2 regions of the Planococcus sp. S3-L1 genome follow, and region 2 is predicted to be linked to the other one. Evidence: riboswitches for the same ligand, from Rfam matches in the RefSeq annotation. Region 2 holds a riboswitch; the other holds the start of a gene.

Region 1 (7,568 bases), on a different contig from region 2:
TCTACTTCCCGGTCGTTATTGCCCCACACAAAATACACAGGTGCACAAGCACGTAAGTTTTTAATATTTTCTTGAACCCGTTCAAGCGGTACGCCTTTTTCTACTAAATCGCCGCCGATTACAATCACATCGACAGGAAACTTGATCAAGTCTGCTTTAATGACTCTCCTATGGATATCGGCAATAAAAAGAAGCTTGAACGGTTCGAATGCTTTGTCTGTGGGTAATTTAACCGTTTGCTGGATGAGCTTTTCTGCAAAGGCATTGCGCACCATCACTAGCAGAAAAGCGAGCGCTGCCAAAGCAATTTTCATTAAATATTTCATGCAATGATTCCTTTCACAAAGAACAAAAAAACATAAGCAAGGCTTATGTTTTTTTATCTTATTTTGCTATTTATCTTCTGCGATGTCCAATACTCGGAAACCAGATTTCTCAAGTTCTTTGACAAAACGATCGATATTGTCTTTCTTTTTAATCTTTAGAACGATGCGACGAACCATTTTATTGGTTTCATCAAAAGTAACAAGTGAAATAACCGACTCTTTGTATTTCTCGATAATCTCTCCCAATCGTCCAATACGCCCTTCTGATTCTACTGAAGTGAACGTAATACGATAGCCTGACTGGTTCATCCCAAAGGCACTTTGTAATTGATTGACAATATCAAAGCGAGTAACAATTCCTAAAAATTGATGTTTTTCAACTACTGCAATAATTGGAAAATCATTTAATTCCACTAACGCTTTTTCATAGACATCATTGATGCTCAAATAAGTATCTTCATTCACGATTACATCGCTGACCTTAGTTGAGCTAACAAAATCTTCTTTCGTTTTTCCTGAATAGAAAAACGCACGATAAGCATGATACCAAGTGAAGATTCCTTTGTACTCAGTGCCTTCAACTACAGGTAAAGCATCAATTGTGTGTTTTTCTAGTAAATCAAAGCCTACTTGTACCGAATCGTCCATTTTGACTGCATAACATTTTTCTCTTTCAACCATTACACTTTTAACAAACATTTGCTCGCCCCACTTTCTATGATGTTACTGTTATTCCCTAATTACTTACTTGTTAATCCGTCGAATGGCTTAAGGTAAAACCAAAGTTTGACCCGGACTAATGCTATTCGAACTCAAGCCATTAGCTTGTTTGATTTTTTCTACCGCTGCTGCTGCTCCTGCTGCTCCGTAATTATTTACTGCAATACGGTAAAGCGTTTCGCTAGATTGTACTACGTAAGTCTTACCATTAGCACTTGGTATTTCCTCTTTTTTATCTGCTTCAGCTTGTGTTTCTTTTTTCGCCTGTGCTTCAGCTTCCGCTTCTTTTTTCGCCTGTGCTTCAGCTACAGCTTTGGCTTCTACATCAGCTTTTTCTTTGGCGGCTACTTCTGCATCAGCTTTAGCCTTTACTTCAGCTTGTGCTTTAGCTTCCGCTTCCGCTTTTTCTACTTTTTCTTTTTCAGCGTCGGCCCGTGCTTTTTCCGCCTTGGCTTTCTCAGCTTTGGCTTCTTCTACTTTGGCTTTCTCAGCTTTTTCTTTTTCTTCATCAGCTGCAGCAACAGAAGATTGGGATGGTTGGGCATTCATCTCAAAACTCACTTCATTTTCTGCGGGTTTGGCTGTCAATGAATCGTCGGGTTCAAATACGAAAGCTACATAAATCAGCAAAGAAACCGGAATTAAGATAAATATAAAAAATAATGCAGGCATCAAAAGATTTTTAGTTTTTTTAGTTTTGGGTTTTTGTGCCTGTCTCTGACCTGCTCTCGACAATGCCGAATTTTTGTCCACCGATATTTCCTGTCGATTCTTTTCAATCGACTCATGATAACTTTGATTCCCCATACATGACTACCCCTATCTGTACTAATATATCTATTATGACGAAAAAAGGCTCATTTGTAAATGACAGTTAATAAGATTCTTACATAGGTAATATTACACTTAAACGGTCTTGCCATTCAAGTGGCAATCGCTTTTCTTTCGGTGAAGCAAAGGCTTCAAAAATTTGATAATCAATTCCGTCGTTAACGCAGCAGTTGGTCGGTTTATCTATTAGTTGTTGATCAAAGCATTCGATGATGTAACTCCGCAGACAAGTTTCGCGCGAAATCAATTCACGAATTTTTATCGCTTGTTGCCTTTTTCCTTTTCTCAGCAATTCCATTTGCTTGATAACACCATCTAACGGCAACTTTGTCAGCCAATAAGCGATTACTCGAAAAGCCGTCTCCCGAACGATTCCTTGATCGATTAAATAAGTAGCAGTAGCTCCTTTGCTATAAACTGCTTCTATCTCGTGCTGTGTTGGTAAATCATCCATCACTAAACTTTCGAGCAATACCTCGTCCCCTTGTGCATACAGTAAAGTAGCTAAAGCCGGTTTATCATCTCTACCAGCTCTTCCAACCTCTTGCACATATCCTTCAATAGAAGTCGGCAGTTGAAAGTGGATGACGTGACGAATGTTCGGAATATGAACACCCATGCCAAATGCATTTGTGGAGCAAATCCATTGCACTTCTCCGTTTTGAAATTGTTGCTGTACAAAAATGCGATCTTGGTGCTCCATACCCCCATGGTAAAAAGCTGAAGAAATTCCTTGCTCTGTTAATAGCATAGACAGTTGCTGGGACTTTTTTCTAGTTCCTGCATAGATAATACCGGGACCATTAAACTTCTGAACAAATTTTTTCAAAAAATCTACTTTTTCACGACTGTCATCAAATTTTTTCAAATCATACACAATATTTTTTCGATCCATCGGATGACAATACACAAATGGCTTTTTCAAAGCTAAATACTCTTTTATTTCTTTGGTGACTTTGTCCGTAGCAGTTGCCGTCAGTGCCAACACTTGAGGGGAATTCAAAAAAGGCAAAATTTCTGAAATCCGCAAGTAATCTGGTCTAAAATCAAACCCCCACTGCGAAATACAATGTGCTTCATCAGCAACTAGTAGCGAAATTTGCATCTGCTGTAATTTTTGTTTAATAAACGGTTGGACAAGCATTTCTGGGGATATAAAAATGAATTTATAAGAGCCGAGCTTAGACATAATTTTTTCTTTGTCTTCTGGCTTTAAAAATGAGTTGATGGCTACTACGGATTTCTCTCCCATTTTTTTTAATTGAACCACTTGATCTTGCATGAGTGATAATAAAGGTGAAACGATTAAGATACTTCCAGGTAAAACTTTAGCCGGCAATTGATAACAAATAGATTTGCCCATTCCAGTTGGCAGTAGCGCAATAACATCCTCACCTGCGACTACTCGCTCGATAATTTCGCGCTGACCAGGACGAAATGAAGAAAAACCATAGTTTGAATACAATAATTCCTCGAGATTCATCTTCGTTCCCTCCTAATCGCTAGCGCAAGACGTATTTGAAAATAACTGACTTCAGGTAAAAACTCTTTAATTTCACGTAATCTTTTCGTTTTTCGACGTCGGCTTTCGGCAATAATTGCCTCGTACTGTTCATGACCCACAAATGGGATATAGTTAAAATAAGGATCGTTCATTGCCAATTCGACCACATGATCTTCGATCGTACTGGTTTTTAATTGGCGTAATGACGCAATTTGTTCCAAGTTAAATCCTCTTTCGAACAATTTTTCTGTGCGCTGCGCTGTTTCGGTCAAGGAAGACTGCTGAATAATGCCTTCCATGAGACCTACCAGCAATTGAGGCTTGGACTGTTCGATCACTGCCATCCAACCATGCAAAACTTCTACTGTCATTAATTGAACATCCAGTAAGGATAGTTCTTTAGAATCGGCAATTTGCTGCCACGTTAAGCCACTTATCGTAAAACCCGTTAAACGCTCGATCAAAATCATTTTATGTGTTTCAGAAATGTCCGTTTCGGCTAATGTAGTAAAGAGTTCTTTTTTAAACACTTGAACTACAGCTAAATCACGAAACTGAATCCGTTGCAGGTATCTTTTCACCCAATTTTGCACTTCTTCATTACTGACAACGGGGTCAAAGCTTTTTACGCGTTGACTGACGTGGGACAAAGTTTGAACAATTAGTGACAAGCGACTAAAAAACAAATTTTCGTTCCCTCGGTATTTCCAACCATTCAACGACGACGGGGCAACACTTAACTTTAACGCTTTTTCGGATAGTTCAATAACTTGTTCATTTGCTAGTAAATAACCTTGCGAAAACAAGCCTTGAACTACTTGATCATAGGCTTTCTTATCCAGTTTTGGCAACACGCCAAAATAAGGATAAAGGCCGAAATAACCAATATCCTGTATCGTTTGCCCAGACTTCTTTCCTTTTATCAAATGATAGGGAGAAGAGACGGTTCGCTGCCGATCGACAGTCTTCATAATGGCCAAAATGAGTTCAGTAACTAACAAGCTTGCTCCCCCTAACGGTTTTAGGTTGAAAAACTGTTCAAACACCTTTAGAATAAATACGATAGTATAACTGAACTTGTTCGGAGATAAAGGAGTGGAAAACAATATGGCTAAGTATACCATTGTCGACAAGGATACTTGCATCGCTTGTGGTGCTTGTGGTGCTGCTGCACCTGACATTTATGATTATGATGACGAAGGAATCGCTTTTGTTATTTTAGATAATAACATGGGAACAGAACAAGTTCCAGATGAACTCGAAGAAGACATGGAAGATGCATTTGAAGGCTGTCCAACAGATTCGATCAAAGTTGCAGATACATCTTTCGAAGGCGATCCGTTAAAATACGAAGACTGAATCAAAAAAGAAGGCGTACTGGAGAATCCCTCCAGTACGCCTTCTTTTAATTTGTGCTAATTCAAATTCCGTCAAATCTACACGGCTGTTTTCGCTTTTCTTTATCCAGACTCAACCAGCCAGATTTTAGGGTCACAAGCCACACTAGCTATGCGGCTGAAAAAATGCCGCTTCGCCAGTGCATCTTGTGCCCGTCAAATCTACACGGCTGTTTTCGCTTTTCTTTATCTATGATAAATAATAGGATCTTTGCTTTTCGATCCATGTGTGCATGCTGCTGAATACTAGCAGGACGACCGAAGTTAACAATAGACCTTTGATTAAGTTAAATGGTAATATCCCTAAGACAATTGTGCCAAATAACGCATTGCCCGTTTCAGCAGGCACATTTAAAAAGTACGTATACATTGGCAAAAACACAAAATAGTTTAAAACACTCATACCAATTGCCATAGTTAATGTTCCCACAGCTAAGCCAAAAATCATGCCTTTTTTATTCGCTACTTTGTGGTAGATAGCATAAACCGGAAGGATAAACAGCAAACTTGTTATAAAGTTAGCCATATGACCAACAGGTACACCTGTCGGACTTCCTGCAAAAAGCCAATCCAACACGTTTTTGAAGAATGCTACTAAAATCCCTGCAACTGGCCCCATCGTGATGGCTGCAATTAATGCCGGTACGTCACTAAAATCCACTTTCAAAAAAGCCGGTAATGCAGGTAATGGAAAGTTAAAAAGCATCAATATAAATGAAATACTGCTTAACATCCCAATCACAATCATCGTTTGTAACTTTTTGTTCTTCATATTCCTCTCTCCTTGTCGTGATTCACCAGAAGAAAAGCTTGGACCCAACATTTACATATAAAATCCCTTAAGCACTAGTACTTAAGGGAGAAAAGGCACACTTAATAAGCGTTCCGTCTACATGTAAACGACAAACGTCCGCACCTTCACCTTCTCCCATCCAGACTATACTGTCGGCTTTGGAATTTCACCAAATCCTGCGTTTTACGGCTCGCGGGCTTATGAACAGAGTTCAATTACCGCCGGTAGGGACTTTCACCCTGCCCCGAAGATGAATCGATATTTTGTTATAGCCTAATCGTAGTATAAAAAAGAAGCGTTGTAAACAAATTTGTTTACAACGCTTCTTTTCCTTATTGTATTGGCCATTCTAATAAATTAGGCGCTAGTGGAACGGGTAATGGCTGAGTAAAATCAAACCCGTTCCAACTATCAGACTGTAACCCTTTTACTGCTATTTTTTTATCAAAAGAAGCTGCAGTCAACGCCAAACTTTCAATCATTCGAACTGCTTCTAAACGATCCATTGTTTCTAAATCGACTGAGCCCTCAAAATCAATTTGCACCAAATCTCCAGTTTCTGATAGTTGAAAATCCACATTTTGTGGAATTGTAGCACGATAAAAGTCGTTTGGGCTTTGCGCAAGCGCTTCGATCGCTTCAGTCGCTGCGGCGAAAGGACTATCGTATCCCGGAGCAAGATAAATTTCGCCATTTGTCGTTGTAAATGAATAATAAGCAACATCTTTCTGTTTTGGACTGATTGCTTCTACAGATCCTACCTGGGAAAATTCTGCTGCAGAACCATCTTCATTGACTACTGTAATTTCAGCGACGTCTGGAAAAGTCGCCGAAAGTGTATTGAAATACACACCTATACTTGCAGAAGCCAAATCGTATTGGTGATCCTGCGGCAAGATGTGGCGTATTCCTTTCACCGTTTTTTCTAAATTACCTAGATAGGGGTGGTACTCATCGAAACCTAATTGCGTTTCGTCAATATCGTCTGCATATTGCTGATACAATTCAAGCGATGATGGTACTAAATCTCCAAATGCTGCTGTTATCTGATTTTCTGGAACAAGAAAAGAAACGGGCACCACGTTAGCATTTTCGGTTAAGCCGATCGTCATTAATGTCTGGTTTCCAATCGTTTCTTCGTAAACTGAAGTTCGCAACACTTCATCTGCTTGCGCTACAGAAAATTGATTTGATTCTTCAGTGCCGGATCTTTCAGCTTCAGACGAGCTATCAGCTTGCTCTGAACTGTCAGTTGATGTTGCTACTGATTCTTCATTTGAACTGTCCTTATTTTGAGCAGCATCCAAGCCATTTTGGCTGATAATAGAGGAGACCAGCATTCCAAAAGCAATAAATGCCAATGCCGCTACAAGCAAGGGCAACCATTTTTTCGGACGCTTTTGACCTTTCTTTTGATCAACCAGCTGACTGTAAATTTTTTCTTTTGCTCGATTATCTTTTATTGAAGGGAAATCATTTAACAAATCTTCGATGGATTTATCGGTCCATTTGTCATTTGACATTGTCGTCTCCCCCTTCCCTAGCTATTAATTTTTCACGTAATGCTTTTATTGCACGATGTTGTGTTGTCTTCACTTTTCCTTCAGTCCAGCCTAAAACTTCTGCAGTTTCTGCGATCGACAAGTCTTGAAAAAACCGCATTATGACGACCATTTTCTGATCTCCTGTACACGTATCCAATGCTTTATAAAGAAATATTTTATCTTCATTCAATAAGGAAACTTCTTCTGGGAGTTTTTCAGACGACACCAATTGTTGTGTTTCCCAATCAAAATACGCCATCGAATGTTTTGTGCGTACTGCTGTTTTCCGAAAATGATCGATCGCCACGTTTTTTGCAATCGAAAAAAGCCATGTCTTTTCTGAACTTCTTCCTTCAAAGCGATCGTATGCTCGAAAGGCACGAATATACACTTCTTGCATTAAGTCTTCTGACACATGCCTATTTTTCACCAGATAAATCAAAAACTGAAAGA
Region 2 (7,568 bases):
TAAATCTTTAATCGTCAAAATACCTAGACCGAGACGTTCTGACACTTGTAACAAATCGTTAACACGCGCCATTGTGCCATCAGCATTCATGATTTCACATATAACTCCTGCTGGAGGTGAACCTGCAAGCTTGGCTAGATCCACTGCGGCTTCAGTATGCCCGGTCCGCTCTAAGACGCCGCCATCTTTTGCGATCAAAGGAAAGATATGGCCTGGGCGCTTAAAATCAGCTGCTTGAGCATCTGATTTTGCTAAACTAGTAATTGTATGAGAACGTTCAAAAGCACTAATGCCTGTCGTTGTATCTTTATGATCTACACTGATTGTAAAGGCCGTTCCATATTCATCTGTATTATGATCTGTCATAAGACCAATTTGTAAGTTTTGAGCGATTGATTGGGCAAGTGGCACACAGATCAATCCTCTTCCTTCGGTCGCCATCAAATTGACGATTTCGGGAGATGCGAATTCTGCCAATGCGACAAAATCGCCCTCATTTTCTCGGTCTTCATCATCAATTACAATGATGGCTTTACCATTCTTTAAATCTTCGATGGCTTTTTCTACCGTGTAAAACATGTGTGTCGCGCCTCCTCTAAAATCCGTTTTCTGCTAACCAGCTTCTACTGATTTTTGGTTCTGCTGTTTGAATTCGCTCGGTATATTTGGCCAGTAAATCACATTCGATATTGACCTTTTCACCAATTCCTTTTTCTCCTAATAGCGAATCTTCTTGCGTCGTCGGAATAAGAGAAATCGTCACAGTATTATGGCTAATAGCAAAAATCGTCAAAGAAATACCGTCTACTGCGATTGATCCTTTTAGCATCATATACTTCATCAACTGAGGTTCAAGCTCGATTGTTTTCGTGATCGCATTCGCTTCTTTTTTCACAGAACGGATAACGCCAACGCCATCAATATGGCCACTAACAAAATGACCGCCGAAACGTCCGTTAGCTGGCATAGCACGTTCTAAATTTACCTGTGAACCTACCTTTAATCCAATCATCGTTGAAGATTTCACCGTTTCTGGGATCACGTCAACGGTAAAGGTACTAGAACTGAATGTTGATACAGTTAAACAAACGCCGTTAATGGAAATACTATCTCCACGTTTAACGTCTTCTAAAATAAGCGTGCAAGAAATAGTTAACTCCATTGCTTGTGGCTTAGAGCGAACTGAAGCAACATGGCCAAGTTCTTCAACAATACCTGTAAACATTTAGGCACACTCCTCCATTCTGTTCGCAAAAACGTATTCAATTGTGGTCTTACGAGTTTTCGGGCGCTTTCCACCGTGGGGCATATAGGTGGTGAGGAAAGAATATTTCAGAAGAGTTTGAATCCATAACACAATGTGCCCTGCTTCTTTATCAAGTTGGCATAGTAGACGGCCATTTTTCGTACCTTGAAGAAGCTCTTTTTCCAGTGAGGAAATGAGCAGGGTTAAAAACCGTTGATTTGTATTTCCAGAGACTACTCCCTGATAAAGGTATTTGGTCATACAAATTCCTCCTTTCAATTTAAATGCATTGAAAAGAAGAGGCACATAACGAAGCCGATTTCTACATTCTTCTCCCATCCAGACTGTAACTGTCGGTGCCGGAATTTCACCAGCTCCACCGTTTGGACGCTTCAAACATAGTGGCCTATGCTTGCCATCGTCCAACCGGGTCACGGACTTGCAGTTTCCTGCTCACCGCCGGTAAGGAATTTCACCTTGCCCCGAAGAATTAGATTCGTAGTTTCGTCTCTTTAATAGTAGCATAGAAAGAAACTGAACCCTATAAAATAAGCTAAGATTTCCGACGAACTCCAGTGACCGCTAATTCTATCAGCCTCAAACAACTGCCTAGTTTAAAACATATTACCGTTTCAGAAAGGACGAGTTACTATGTCTCATCACCACACAGTGAAAGGCGTCAGCGTAGATGCGGAAACACGTTGTGCTCATTACCATTCAGCTATCGATCGAATTGCCATCAAGTTTTTTTGCTGTCAGCAATACTTCCCCTGCTTCGAATGCCACCAAGCTATAGGCTGTGGCAACCACCAAGTTTGGCCAAAAGACCGGTTCCAAGAAAAAGCAGTGCTGTGCGGGAGCTGTGGGCATGAACTTACTATCGATGAATATTTAGCCTGTGCATCTATTTGCCCTAGCTGTACTTTGCCTTTTAATCCAGGCTGCAACTTGCATACGTATCTTTATTTCGGATAAAAAACTGGAAGCCCTAGAAACGTGATTCTTTTAAAAAATCAATAAAGCCAAGTGAGAAACGATATCTCACTTGGCTTTATTGGTGTATAAAGACATTACAAGTTGCTCTCCTTTAGAGCGCATAATTCGTCTACCTGTATCTTCGAATCCCGCTTTTTGATACAAGCGTTGTGCAGGGATGTTACGCGCATTGACGCCTAGCACCACTTGATCAAAATCTGGAAACTCCATTTCCATAAACTCTGGCAGTGCATAGATAGACCCTGTCGCAATTCCTCGCCCCTGATATTTTGGATTCACAGAAAACCCTCTCAACAATAAGGCTTTTGGGTTGTTCGAATATTTTTTACGGTCTTCCGATTCATCCAATTCGAAAAAACCGGCATCTTCTCCGCGTGCTTTAATAATAATAAAATGCTTTAACGGATCTTTAGCATCTTTTTCAATAATTTCTATAGGCAATCGTGTAAATTCCAGCTGATGTGTTGGCAAATCGTAACCGATTGATCGTTTGGAGGAGTAGCGGTGCAATGTCACTTCTCTTTTTTTAATCACGTTAAGTAGACCTCCTTGTTTGCGTTCATTATCTCAGACTATCAGGCATCTCTAGATTCAAAAAGATGGTCAGATGATTATTGAAGAAAGAAAAGCTGCGTCGACTTTTGCTTTACTCTTTCTTCAATGTCACTACGACAATTTCAGGCAGATTAAAAATACGAACGGGAAAAGTACTATTGCCAAGGCCACGGCTAACAACCATTTTCGATTGATCTTTGTCAAAGATCCCTTCCGTTACTTTCGGAAACCAGCCTTGTCCTGGAGCAACTAAACCGCCAAGGCCAGGAATTCGAATTTGTCCGCCGTGGGCATGTCCTGAAAACACTACATCTACTCCAGCTTCTGCATAAATCGGAAAATATTCAGGACGATGTGCTAGCAACAAGGTAAAATTGTCAGTCAGTTGCGCATGCTCAAGACTCCCCTGTGTAGCTTCGTCTTCGTGTATCTCAGGCTCTGTCAAAGGATCGTTAATTCCTGCAATCTGGATTGACGATTGTGCTTTTTTCCATTCAACTTGCTCATCTTCCAAAACCACGACGTCCCGTTTACGTAACGCAGCTGTTATTTCCTCAATCTTATTGGAAGCCACTTCGTGGTTTCCCGTCACGTAATACACTTTACTCATCTCCACAAGCGCATCAACTAACACCAAGCTAGCCTCCAAATCATAACGATTACTATCGATAAGATCGCCCGTCAAAAAAATGACGTCCGGATTGGCTGCCGATACCTTTTCAATCAGTGAAGATTGATCTTTTCCGAAGGTGGCATTGTGCAAGTCCGATACCTGAACAACAGTTGCTCCATCAAAAGCAACTGGCAACTCTTTAGAAGCTACCGTGTATTCCGTAGTTTGCACCCACTTGTTACTGACCCAAATGCCACTCCCCACTAGTAACACTAACAACATAAGTCCGATCATTTTTTTCATAAACTAACCTCTATTCAATTCTCATTCGAACAATTGGAGTCGGCTCCATCTTTTAATCTACTTAAATCGGTGCTACAATTTCGATTTTCAAACGATCAGGTCCCTCTAGAAAAACTGCATAACAATTTGGTCCACCTGCATAGGGATGAAGGTCTTCGTATAAAATTCGCACACCCAATTGTCTCATTTTTCCAGTCATTTCGTCTACTTGCGCACATGAAATTGCATGAAACGCCAAATGATTCAATCCGGTTTTTTTGCGATGAAAAGACGTTTGTAAGAATTCCTCTTGTGTTTGAACAAAAACAAGATAGGTAGGACCTGATTTGTAGCTGAACCCTTGTTCCCACTCCTGAAATAATACATAGCCCAGTAGTGGTAGCAGTTCGCTATAGAATGACCTAGCTTCAGTTAGATTTGAAACATTGAGTTCTACATGATGTAGCATTTGTTCCCACTCCTTTAATCCATGCTACTCGTTGTACTAAAAAACGTGCAAGTTTCTCAGTAGATTGGTGAGTGGCAACTCAAACTTTGGTCTTGGCTTTATTTTTTCGTGCTGCCACACTACCTAAAACGCTTAAAAGAAAAATACATAAAATAGCTATCCCTATAGCTCCTACGAGACTACCTCCATCGGAAGATCCCGTTAACCAAGCCGCTCCGTACTGTGGGATTTTCACCGGTGAAATCGACCAAGTCGTACCGAATAAGCTATCCGTTAATTGCAAGATCAGGTATATTGCAAATGCAACCGCCGCTGCAATTCCACCATTTGGTGAAACGGCGCTTGCTGCTAAAACAATCGTTAGAATGAGCACTACCCAAATGCTATAAGTTCCCATTAGTTGAACAAGCTTGCCAAATCCAACTTCTCCAAAAAAAAGGAATGTGTAGTAATAGCCCGCCAGAAAGCCAAGCCAGACACTAACCAAGGAAACAACAGATGCGACTGACCATTTGCTTAGAAAATAAGCTGAAAAAGAAAGTGGTCGAACATACAGCAAAGTGGCTGTCCCGCTTTTTCGTTCTCCAGCTATGCTTCCCATATAAGCTAAAATCAGTACAGCTATACCAATCGTTTGAAATTGTTCCATGACTGCTATCAATAGTTGTTCTGGCATAAGTGTTGGTAATTCTAACACTGCGCCATCTGGTAAACCGCCGGAGGACTCCAAGATTTGAGGAAGGAAATAATTGACTACAGGCTCGGTAATCCCTAAAAGAATGAAAACTGCGGGTATCCAGAAAATTTTATAATTCCGTATATTTTCCAAACACTCTTTTTGCGTTAAAATAAGAAATTGCTTCATTTGGCAGCGACCACCTTTAAAAAGATTTCTTCTAGCGAAGCCGCTTGTGATTCAACCCCTATAATGCCCTGTTGTTCAGAAGCCAGAATACGAAGAACTTGCTGCATGTTTGGATAGTTTTCATGAACAGGCAAAAACACAAAACTCTCTTTCACCTCAGATTCCCATGACTGTCTCCTAGCAAAGTCTAACGCTTGAGTCTGATTTTGAAACTGTATGCGAATGTGCGGGGCGGCATGCCGATTCTTGACTTCGCTTAGAGATCCTTGCTCAATCAAACACCCATCTTTCATAAACAACAACTGGTCAGTCATTTCTTCTGCATCATTTAAAATATGAGTAGAGTACAGAATTGTTGTGTCCTGCTGTAGTGATTTCAATAAATCCATGATTTCACGTCGCCCCGTCGGATCTAGAGCTGAAATCGGCTCATCCAATAAAAGAAGTTTCGGCTGATGGACAATAGCCTGCGCAAGGCCAAGGCGTTGTTTCATTCCCCCTGAAAAAGCGCCTGTCTTTTTATTCATTGCCGTCTCAAGTCCTACAAATTCCAAGGTGCGAGTTGCTTGCAATTTCGCTTTTCTCGCTTCAATCCCACTTATTTTCGCAGCCATTTCCACAAATTCTAACGCTGTCAACCACGGAAAAAATTGAGGATACTGAGGAAGGAAACCGATGGTCAAATTTTCAGCTAGTGTAATTGTTCCATTTGAAGGAGACAGTAAACTGGCTAACATCGACAAGGTTGTCGTTTTCCCTGCTCCATTCGGACCGATTAAAGCGGTAGCAGTGCCTTTTTCTAATACAAAAGAAAGTTTCTTCACAACCTCTTGTTGTCCGTAACGCTTTGTTAGTTTTTCCACTTCCACTATATTCAATAGTTTCTCCTCCCGATTACAAAGTAAAGAATCGGTCCTAAAATATTGACGATAACAATCAGGATTCCCCACATCCATTTCGGACCATTCGGATTGGGGTTTTTTATCAAATTGATTAAAGCAAAAATCATTAGTGCAAATTGAATTACGACAATTGGCAGTAAAGCTAACAGCAATGTTGTTTGATCCACTAGGTATCTCCTACTTTTCTCTTTTCTTTCTATTATATGGGTTAGCACTTTAATCTCCTACAGTTTCTGACAAAATCCAATCTCAGGTAAAAGCCCATCTACCATTTCAACTTCAAAAAAAGATCAGTCAACCATTTTTTTTCAACGGTTCCGATACGCCACTGCGCTATGTCTTCTCGCACACTGTCTTTTGTTCCATAGCCTTTTACAAAACCGTTTAGCCGAGCAGCAAAAGTCGAGTCTGTTAATAATTCCTTTTCAGGAAAAAGTTCTGCCAGTTGCTCTAAAGCCTTTGGGTACCGTTTCAAATAATATTTTTGGTGGCGTTCTTCAGCTAACGTAAATTCACCAAAAGGTGCAATTTCCGTTTCAATTGGCTCACGGAGTTGTGTTTCCATTTCTTTTCGAATGTTTTCAATCGTTTTGCGCTGCTGCTCTGTATGGTAATGGACTAAAGAAATATATTGTCTCCCTTTATAATTATCGCGATTTGGGTAATGATTTTGCCAGAATTCTCGAAGGATAGCTTCATAGCTGATGACTCGTGGATCAAAACTGATATGAACTGTTTCCGTGTGATCGCCCATTTGCCGGTACGTAGGCGTTGGTGTTGTTCCGCCAGTAAAACCCACACAGGTTCGGACCACTCCTGGCATGCTACCAAAGCGTGCTTCCGGTCCCCAAAAGCAGCCCATCCCAAAAGTAGCAAGTTCCAATCTCTGATCATTTTGATGAATACCTTCTTCAATTGACCTCATAACCATTTGTTGAAAACCCATACGAATCGCCCTCTCTTTTTCTGGATAAATTCCAGTCTACTTCCTATACAGCTTGCTCGTTTTTCATTAAACTCAATGTAACAAGACTGTTCAGAAAATGCATGACTCAGCTATCGCTTTGTTTACTAAAAACACAATACGAGAAAGGGGGTGAACGTGATGAGCGAACGAAGAAAAGAAATCATCACCTATTTCAGACAAATGGATCGCAGCTTTTTCATGGATACCAACAAAGACCTTGCTACATTTGACTATGCCTTGCCTATTGGATTTGAACAAACAATCTCACAACCATCGCTCGTGCTCGAAATGACACTGGCACTTGACCTTGAACCCAGCCAAAAAGTATTGGAGCTTGGAACTGGATCGGGTTTTCAAACCGCGCTACTTGCTACTTTCTCCAAAACTGTATACACAATCGAAAGAATTGAGGAGTTGCATCATCGTTCAAAAGACCGGTTAGCCCAATTAGGTCTTGATAATATTCACTTTAACTTAGGGGATGGCAGCGCGGGCTGGAAAGAGCATGCTCCCTTTGATCGGATAATGGTTACCGCTGCAGCTACTGAAGTTCCGAAAGAACTACTTGAACAACTAAATCATGGAGGGAAAATGGTGATTCCAGTAGGAAGTTCTGCTAGCCAAGAACTTCAACTGATTGAAAAAGATGCTGAAGGCAAAATTCACAGCACGC

The links. Region 2 has a riboswitch for FMN ahead of QMF37_RS00615 (hypothetical protein). Riboswitches for the same ligand answer to the same signal wherever they lie in the genome.
Region 1: it holds a riboswitch for FMN, as region 2 does, so the genes downstream of both, QMF37_RS08275 (ECF transporter S component) here and QMF37_RS00615 (hypothetical protein) in region 2, are expected to answer to the same signal.

Annotation. Positions count from the first base shown of each region.
Region 1 covers NZ_JASISN010000006.1:74,541-82,108, forward strand. The annotation lists gene QMF37_RS08245 (metallophosphoesterase) at 1-326, opposite strand, end outside; gene QMF37_RS08250 (CBS domain-containing protein) at 393-1,025, opposite strand; gene QMF37_RS08255 (LysM peptidoglycan-binding domain-containing protein) at 1,095-1,853, opposite strand; gene QMF37_RS08260 (RecQ family ATP-dependent DNA helicase) at 1,933-3,360, opposite strand; gene QMF37_RS08265 (YpbB family protein) at 3,357-4,382, opposite strand; gene QMF37_RS08270 (ferredoxin) at 4,489-4,740, shown strand; gene QMF37_RS08275 (ECF transporter S component) at 4,969-5,550, opposite strand; FMN riboswitch at 5,695-5,827, opposite strand; gene QMF37_RS08280 (hypothetical protein) at 5,904-7,094, opposite strand; gene QMF37_RS08285 (RNA polymerase sigma factor SigX) at 7,084-7,568, opposite strand, start outside.
Region 2 covers NZ_JASISN010000001.1:114,930-122,497, reverse strand. The annotation lists gene ribB (3,4-dihydroxy-2-butanone-4-phosphate synthase) at 1-579, opposite strand, end outside; gene ribE (riboflavin synthase) at 596-1,225, opposite strand; gene QMF37_RS00615 (hypothetical protein) at 1,226-1,507, opposite strand; FMN riboswitch at 1,570-1,740, opposite strand; gene QMF37_RS00610 (CHY zinc finger protein) at 1,898-2,221, shown strand; gene QMF37_RS00605 (GNAT family N-acetyltransferase) at 2,288-2,776, opposite strand; gene QMF37_RS00600 (metallophosphoesterase) at 2,889-3,713, opposite strand; gene QMF37_RS00595 (VOC family protein) at 3,775-4,161, opposite strand; gene QMF37_RS00590 (ABC transporter permease) at 4,241-5,026, opposite strand; gene QMF37_RS00585 (ABC transporter ATP-binding protein) at 5,023-5,904, opposite strand; gene QMF37_RS00580 (PLD nuclease N-terminal domain-containing protein) at 5,901-6,095, opposite strand; gene msrA (peptide-methionine (S)-S-oxide reductase MsrA) at 6,194-6,874, opposite strand; gene QMF37_RS00570 (protein-L-isoaspartate(D-aspartate) O-methyltransferase) at 7,034-7,568, shown strand, end outside.